DNA from 2 places in the Massilia sp. S19_KUP03_FR1 genome. Region 2 is predicted to be linked to the other one. Evidence: predicted binding sites of a transcription regulator. Region 2 holds the regulator's gene; the other holds the start of a gene.
The links. The regulator FNR, encoded in region 2, switches genes on or off when oxygen is low (the NO sensors DNR and NnrR bind a similar motif). The targets are predictions, from matches to a motif close to TTGATNNNNATCAA.
Positions count from the first base shown of each region.

Region 1: the regulator FNR is predicted to act here: its motif matches at 2,166-2,179, upstream of V6M87_RS02025 (glycine-rich domain-containing protein).

Region 1 is NZ_JAQQPS010000002.1:68,974-72,390, forward strand. Features, by position in the region: gene V6M87_RS02015 (SDR family oxidoreductase) at 1-567, shown strand, start outside; gene V6M87_RS02020 (glycine-rich domain-containing protein) at 498-1,049, opposite strand; gene V6M87_RS02025 (glycine-rich domain-containing protein) at 1,277-2,023, opposite strand; gene V6M87_RS02030 (CHASE domain-containing protein) at 2,288-3,417, opposite strand, start outside.
Region 2 is NZ_JAQQPS010000006.1:60,504-63,920, reverse strand. Features, by position in the region: gene V6M87_RS08220 (YqaE/Pmp3 family membrane protein) at 1-108, shown strand, start outside; gene hemN (oxygen-independent coproporphyrinogen III oxidase) at 253-1,638, shown strand; gene fnr (fumarate/nitrate reduction transcriptional regulator Fnr) at 1,635-2,375, opposite strand; gene V6M87_RS08205 (glycoside hydrolase family 13 protein) at 2,606-3,417, opposite strand, start outside.

The DNA.
Region 1 (3,417 bases), on a different contig from region 2:
GCGCCGCACAATCCGCGCGCGCGGCGCCGCGTCGACGCCGAACGGACACTGCGCGCCTGGGGCCGGCACAGCGGCAGCCAGGTCGCCATCATCCGGGTGCCAGGCATTTATGCGGCCGACCGGCTGCCGATGAAGCGCCTGGCCGACCAGGCGCCGGCCCTGCGTGCCGAGGACGATGTATTTACGAATCATATCCACGCCGACGACCTGGCGCACATCGTGGCGCTGGCCTTGTTCCGGGCGCGCCCGGGACGGATCTACCACGCGGTCGACGATACGCACATGAAGATGGCGGAATATTTCGATGTCGTGGCCGATGCGTTTCAGGTGGCGCGGGTGCCGCGCCTGGCGCGTGCCGAACTGGCGGCGCAGGCGTCGCCGGTGACGATGTCGTTCATGTCCGAGTCGCGCCGTCTCGACAATGGCCGCATCAAGCACGAACTCGGTGTGCGCCTGCGCTACCCGGATGTGACTGCGGCAGTGCAGGCGATGGCGGCTCAGGCCGGGATGGCGTTGACGGGTGCTGCAGCGGACCGGGCAATCGTCGGGCCGGCGGAACCGCAATAACTGACGGCCGAGCCGCAATAGCTGACGGCGCGACCGCAGTAACTGACCGCCGAGCCGCAATAACTGACCGCCGAACCGCAATAGGATTTGGCGCCGGTCGCGGCCGGCAGGGCGCCGAACGTGGCCTGGTAAAGCGACGCCATGCGCGCGGCGCGCCGGAACCTTTCCGGCGCTTCGCTGGCACCGGCCAGGCCCACGGCAGGGTCGTGGTGCAGGAAGTAGCCGAATGCGGCGGTGCAATCGGCCGCATATTTCATGGTGTCGAGAATGTGGTAATGCCAGAAAGTATCGACCTCGACGCTGGGAACGGTTTGCTCGGTCGGAAACGCTTTCATCAGGTACAAAAAACGCCGGTATTCCACTTCGGCAGCATCGACGCGGGCGCGGCTCCAGCCTTCGCCGCTTTCCACATGGCACAATTTGGTTTTGATACGATCGAGGTCGAGGGCCGCGATGGCGGCAAAGGCGGTTTGATTGATCATTATTAACATCCTTGGCTGGTTATCGTCGTCGTGATTTCGATGTATGCAAACCACATATTGTCGATGTGGAACTACGTACATGACGAATATCAATATCGGACAGATAACTCAGCTGGTTGTTGATAATTATCAAAGGCGAGCAAAAAGACGAGCTACTCCTTGAACTTTTTGGGTTGGCAGCGATCGGCAAGCAAAAAGGCTTGTCGATCGCGGGGATGACTAGCGCATCAGCTGGCTTGCTGGACGGTCAGCAGGATGTCCGGGCCGACCTGCACTGCGGTCGGCCGCGCCGCACCGCACCATGCCATTTGTGGCGTCGCGGTGGTCGCACCGCACCACGCCAGTTGTGGCTTCGCCGTGGTCGCACCGCACCATGCCAGTTGCGGCGCCGCCGTGGCCGAGCCGCACCACGCCAGTTGTGGCGCCGCCGTGGTCGCACCGCACCACGCCAGTTGGGGCTTCGCCGTGGTGGCACCGCACCACGCGACGGCCTGGCCGGCAGGGGCCGCCGTCGTGGCGCCACACCAGGCCGTCGCCTTGGCCGCCGCCACGCCGCACCATGCAGGCGCGCTGGCGATCGCGGCCGGCATGCTGGCGCCGAAGGTCGCGGCGTACAGTTCCTGCATGCGCGCGCCGGCGCCGTCGCGTGCCGCGGCGTCCTCTTCGCCCGCCAGGCCCAGGTAAGGGTAGTGGTGCAGGAAGTAGCCAAACGCGGCAGCGCAGTCGGCTGCATATTTTGCCGTGTCCAGAATATGGTAGTGCCAGAACGTGTCCACATCGACCAACGGCGCGGTCGACTCATTCGGATACAGCTTCATTAAGGTCAGAAAACGCCGATACTCCGCTTCGACGCTGTCGGTGTGGGCCGCAGTCCAGCCTTCTCCCGATGCGGCATGCATCAGCTTGGTTTTGATGGGGCCCAGATCAAGGGCGTTGATGGCATCGATGGCGCTGGAAGTTTGCATGGTATTCATGGAAGTTCCTTCATTTCGGCGTGATTAATATGGGTTTTATGCTGCTGCAGTACGTTGCTGCGATGGGTTTGTCGATCCGGCTTGGGCCTCCTTTTCGGGTTCGTCGATGAAGCCGACTTTGCCCGAGATCAACAGGAAAGGATTGATCCACGTCAATTCTTGCTCGGTGGATTCTTAGTGCCGAGGGGCGTCGGCTGACAGCGCGCCGTGCCATATGGAAGGTGTGGGAAAAAACCGACTCAGCAGGGCGCTGCGCCGGTGCCGTCAGACCCGCGTCAGCGTGCGCATCAGTGCCGCAGCCTGCACTGGTGGCGGCATGATCGGCGCCGGGACTGCCAGGTTCAGTGCTGCCGACACGCTCACTTCGATCGTCGTGCCGGCGCCGGGACGGCTGGTGACGGTGAAGGCGCCGCCCAGGATCTTGACCCGTTCCTCGATGCCGACCAGGCCGAACGAGCCCGGATTGTCGCGCTTGGCGGAATCCATGCCGACGCCGTTGTCGCTGATGGTCATCGTGATGCGCGCATGCAGCAAGCGCAATTCAACGCGCACGCGCGTGGCCTGGGCGTGGCGCGAAATATTCGTCAGCGATTCCTGCAGAATGCGGAACAGCGCCGTGGCGCAGCCATCGTCGATGGCCATGTCGTCCAGGTCTTCCATCACATCGCAGGCAATCCCGGTGCGCTGGCGAAATTGCGCCACTTGCCAGTCGACTGCCGCGCCGAGGCCCAGATCGAGCACGTTCGGACGCAGGTCATTGATGATCTGGCGCACGCTTTTGATGGTGATGTCGATCTGCTGCAAGGTGCGGCGCGCGCGCGCGTGCAACTGGGGGTGGCGGGCGCTGGTGCGCGAGGCCAGCAAATCGGCTTCGATGCGCAGCGCCAATAAATTCTGGCCCAGGTCGTCGTGGATTTCACGCGCAATGCGCTTGCGCTCGCCTTCCTTGATATTTTCGGTGTGGGCGGCCAGGCGGCGCAGGTTCTCATTCGAAATTTGCAGGCGGCCCTCGCTGCTGCGCAGTTCCTGGGTCATGTCCTGGGCCAGCTTCAGGGCGCGCCGGCGCGACGAGGCCAGCGTGTGGAACAGGGCATACAGCAGGGCGCTGCTGGTGACCCCGGCCAGCATGGCCAGCCAAGGGACATAGGCATCGAAACCGGTGTACAGGTTTTGCTTGTGGATACTGAAATGGGCTTCCCAGCGGCGTCGGTTGAATTCGACCGGTAGCGCCACGTGGAAGTACTGGCCGTCCGGGTTCAGTGCCGACGTCTCGCGTTCTTCGCCCGACATGCTGTCGTACAGCACCTGCGGCTGGCGCATGGCTTGCACGGCGAGCGCTTGCGGATCGATCAGGCGCAGGCGCACGTCGTGCACCGGGATGTCGTCGAGCGCGC
Region 2 (3,417 bases):
CAAATCACCGTGATCGGCTGGCTGCCGGCCGCCATCTGGGCCGTGTATGCACTCAGTCAGTACAACACTGACAAAAAAATCGACGAGGCGATGCGCCAGCGCGGTTGATTTGCCCCAGCATCTGCCTCCGCCGCTATCACAGCTGGCTGGGGCATATTTGATGCAGCGCAAAGATTTTAAAGAGCCGTCTTTCTACACTCCCTGCAACAGGATCTTGCTCAAGCCCGGGCGGTCCATCAGCAGGAAGTGTCCATGTCTTTAGTTTCTCCCACGTTCGATGCGCCGCTGCTGCGCAAACTCGGCCGCCCCGGTCCGCGCTACACCTCGTACCCCACCGCCGACCGCTTCCAGAACGGGTTCGGCTACCGCGACTATCTCGCCGCCGTGGCCCACCGCCGCACGCGCCAGAGCGGCACGCCGCTGTCGCTGTACGTGCACATCCCGTTCTGCGCGTCGATCTGCTACTACTGCGCCTGCAACAAGATCGTCACGCGCGAGCGCGACAAGGCCGCCGTCTACCTCGATTACCTGAAGCGTGAAATCACCATGCAGGCGGCACTCTACGACGGCATGAACCGCGTCGACCAGCTGCACCTGGGCGGCGGCACGCCGACCTATCTGTCGGACGCGCAAATGGACGAGCTGATGGCGCACCTGCGCAGCCACTTTCAATTCGCGCCCGACGCGGTGGGCGAATATGCCATCGAAATCGATCCGCGTACGGTCACGGTGGAGCGCATTGCCAGCCTGCGCCGGCAAGGCTTCAATCGTTTGAGCCTGGGCGTGCAGGATTATGACGAGCGGGTGCAGCGCGCCGTGAACCGCATCCAGCCCGAGGTGCAGACCCAGGCGATCATCGACGCCGCCCGGGCATTTGGCTACCGCTCGGTGAACATCGACCTGATCTACGGCCTGCCGCTGCAGACGCTTGCGACGATGGCGACCACGCTCGAGCGGGTGATCGCGGCCGACCCGGACCGCATCGCGCTGTACCACTACGCCCACATGCCGCACCTGTTCAAGGCGCAGCGCATGCTGCAGGACGCTGACATGCCCGGCGCCGACGCCAAGCTGGCCATGCTGGGCCTGGCCATCGAACGGCTGGCTACGGCGGGGTATGTGTATATCGGCATGGACCATTTCGCCAAGCCGGACGACGAGCTGGCGGTGGCGCAGCGCCAGGGCCGGCTGCACCGCAACTTCCAGGGCTATTCGACGCATGCCGACGCCGACATCGTCGCGTTCGGCGTGTCCGCCATCGGCGCCGTGGGCGCCACCTACAGCCAGAACGCCAAGCACCTGACGGCCTACTATGCCGGCATCGACGCCAGCACGCTGCCCATCGAACGGGGCGTGACGCTGTCCATGGACGACGCGCTGCGGCGCTCCCTGATCGGGAGTTTGATGTGCCATTTTGAGCTGTCGGTGGCCGCCTTCGAGCAGGCGTTTCCGATCGCCTTTGCCGATTATTTCGCGCAGGAGCTGGCGGCGCTGGCCGACCTCGAGGCCGACGGCCTGGCCACGGTTACGCCCGACTGGATCACGGTCACGCCGAAAGGGCGCCTGTTAATCCGGAATATCTGCATGGTGTTCGACCGCTACCTCGAGTCTGGCCAGCGCCATTCCGCCACGGTCTAAACGAGTGGGCTGCACTGCTCCGTGCCGGCCGCGAGCGCCTGCAGGCGCGCCGGTTCGCGCAGGGTGATGGCGCGCTTGGTCACTGCCAGCAGGCCGAGCGTCTTGAAGCGTGACAGCAGGCGGCTGACGCTTTCGATGGTCAGGCCCAGGTAATTGCCGATGTCTTCGCGCGACATGCGCAGCTCGAACTGGGTCGAGGAGTAGCCGCGCGCGGCGTAGCGGGCCGCCAGGTTGGTGAGAAACACCGCGAAGCGCTGCTCGGCGCGCATATTCCCCAGCAGCAGCATGACGTTCTGCTCGCGCGTGATTTCGCCGCTCATCATGCGGTGGAAGTGGCGCAGCAGATTCGGCATCTCGCCAAACAGGCCTTCGAGCGTATCGAAGGGAATCTCGCATACTTCGCTGTCTTCCAGCGCCACCGCGTCGCACTGGTGCCGTTCGCTGCTGATGGCGTCCATGCCGAGCAGTTCGCCGGCCATCTGGAAGCCGGTGATCTGCTGGCCGCCGGCGGCGTTGATCTGGGAGGTCTTGAAATGGCCGAAGCGGATCGCGTACAGCGACTTGAATGGCGCATCCATCTGGTACAGGCGTTCGCCGCTGGCGATGCGGCGGCGGCGGCCGATGACCTGGTCGAGGCGGGCCATGTCGTTGTCGGACAGGCCCATGGGCAGGCACAGCTGGTGCATGCTGCAGGTGGCGCAGCCGGCTTTGATGGCGGGGAGGGGGGAAGTTGTCATGGCGCCGATTCTACTGCTTCGTGCTGGCTCATGGTGCGAAACGGGCATTTTAGCGGTAGACGGCGCGGCGGCGCTTTGCGGCGCTGCCGCGCGAGCGTTATCGATTTTGTCGAAGTGGTATGGGTTCCCGCCTGCGCGGGAATGACGTATCTGAGAGCGCTGGCCTTGAAAACGTCATCCCGGCGCAGGCCGGGATCCATGCTGAATTTGCAGCACCAACCCGGCGTCGTTCAGTTCAACTCCAGCACCACCGCCGACCGCGCCGGCAATTTCACCTCGGTCCGCAAATCAAAGCGCGCGCCGGTCAACACATCGACCCCGCCGCTGACGCCAGCGAGCATCTCGCGGAAGCGCTCAGCCTTGAGTACCTTCTCGCCGGGGTTGTTGTTGAAGGCGACCATCACCTTCTTCTTGCCGTCATAGCGGAAGTAAACGTAGGTGTTTTCTTCGGCCCCGTAATGCATCATTTTCCCGTGATGGATCAGCGGCTGCGTCTTGCGCCAGTTGACCAGCTTTTTGACAAAGGCCTGCGCTTCGGCTTCTTTGGCGCCGAGGTTGCGGCCGCTGAAAGCGTCGATGCTGTCGCCCTTCCAGCCGCCCGGGAAATCGGTGCGGTAGCTCGAGTCGTTGCGTTCCTTGGTCGAACTGGTCATGAGGATTTCGTCGCCGCTGTAGAACTGCGGAATGCGCGGCATGGTCATCAGGAACACAATGTCCATCTTGTACTTGCCCATGTCTTCACCCACCACGCTGTAGATGCGCGAGGTATCGTGGTTGCCGGCGAAGACAACCAGATTGCCCGGATTCGGGTACAGGTAATCGAGCGACAGCGTCTCGTAGACATTCGAGAAGACGTTGCCGCCATTGGCGTCGGCCAGGCCGTCGCGCATCGCTTCGGTCATCGGGAAGTCCATCATGCTCGGCATCGAGCTGACGTACCCGTCCGGATTGACTTTGCCCTTCTGCCAGTGCGCCACCACGGCCGGCTGCTTGTGCCACTCTTCGCCGACCAGGTTGATGTTCGGGTACTCGGCCATCACGC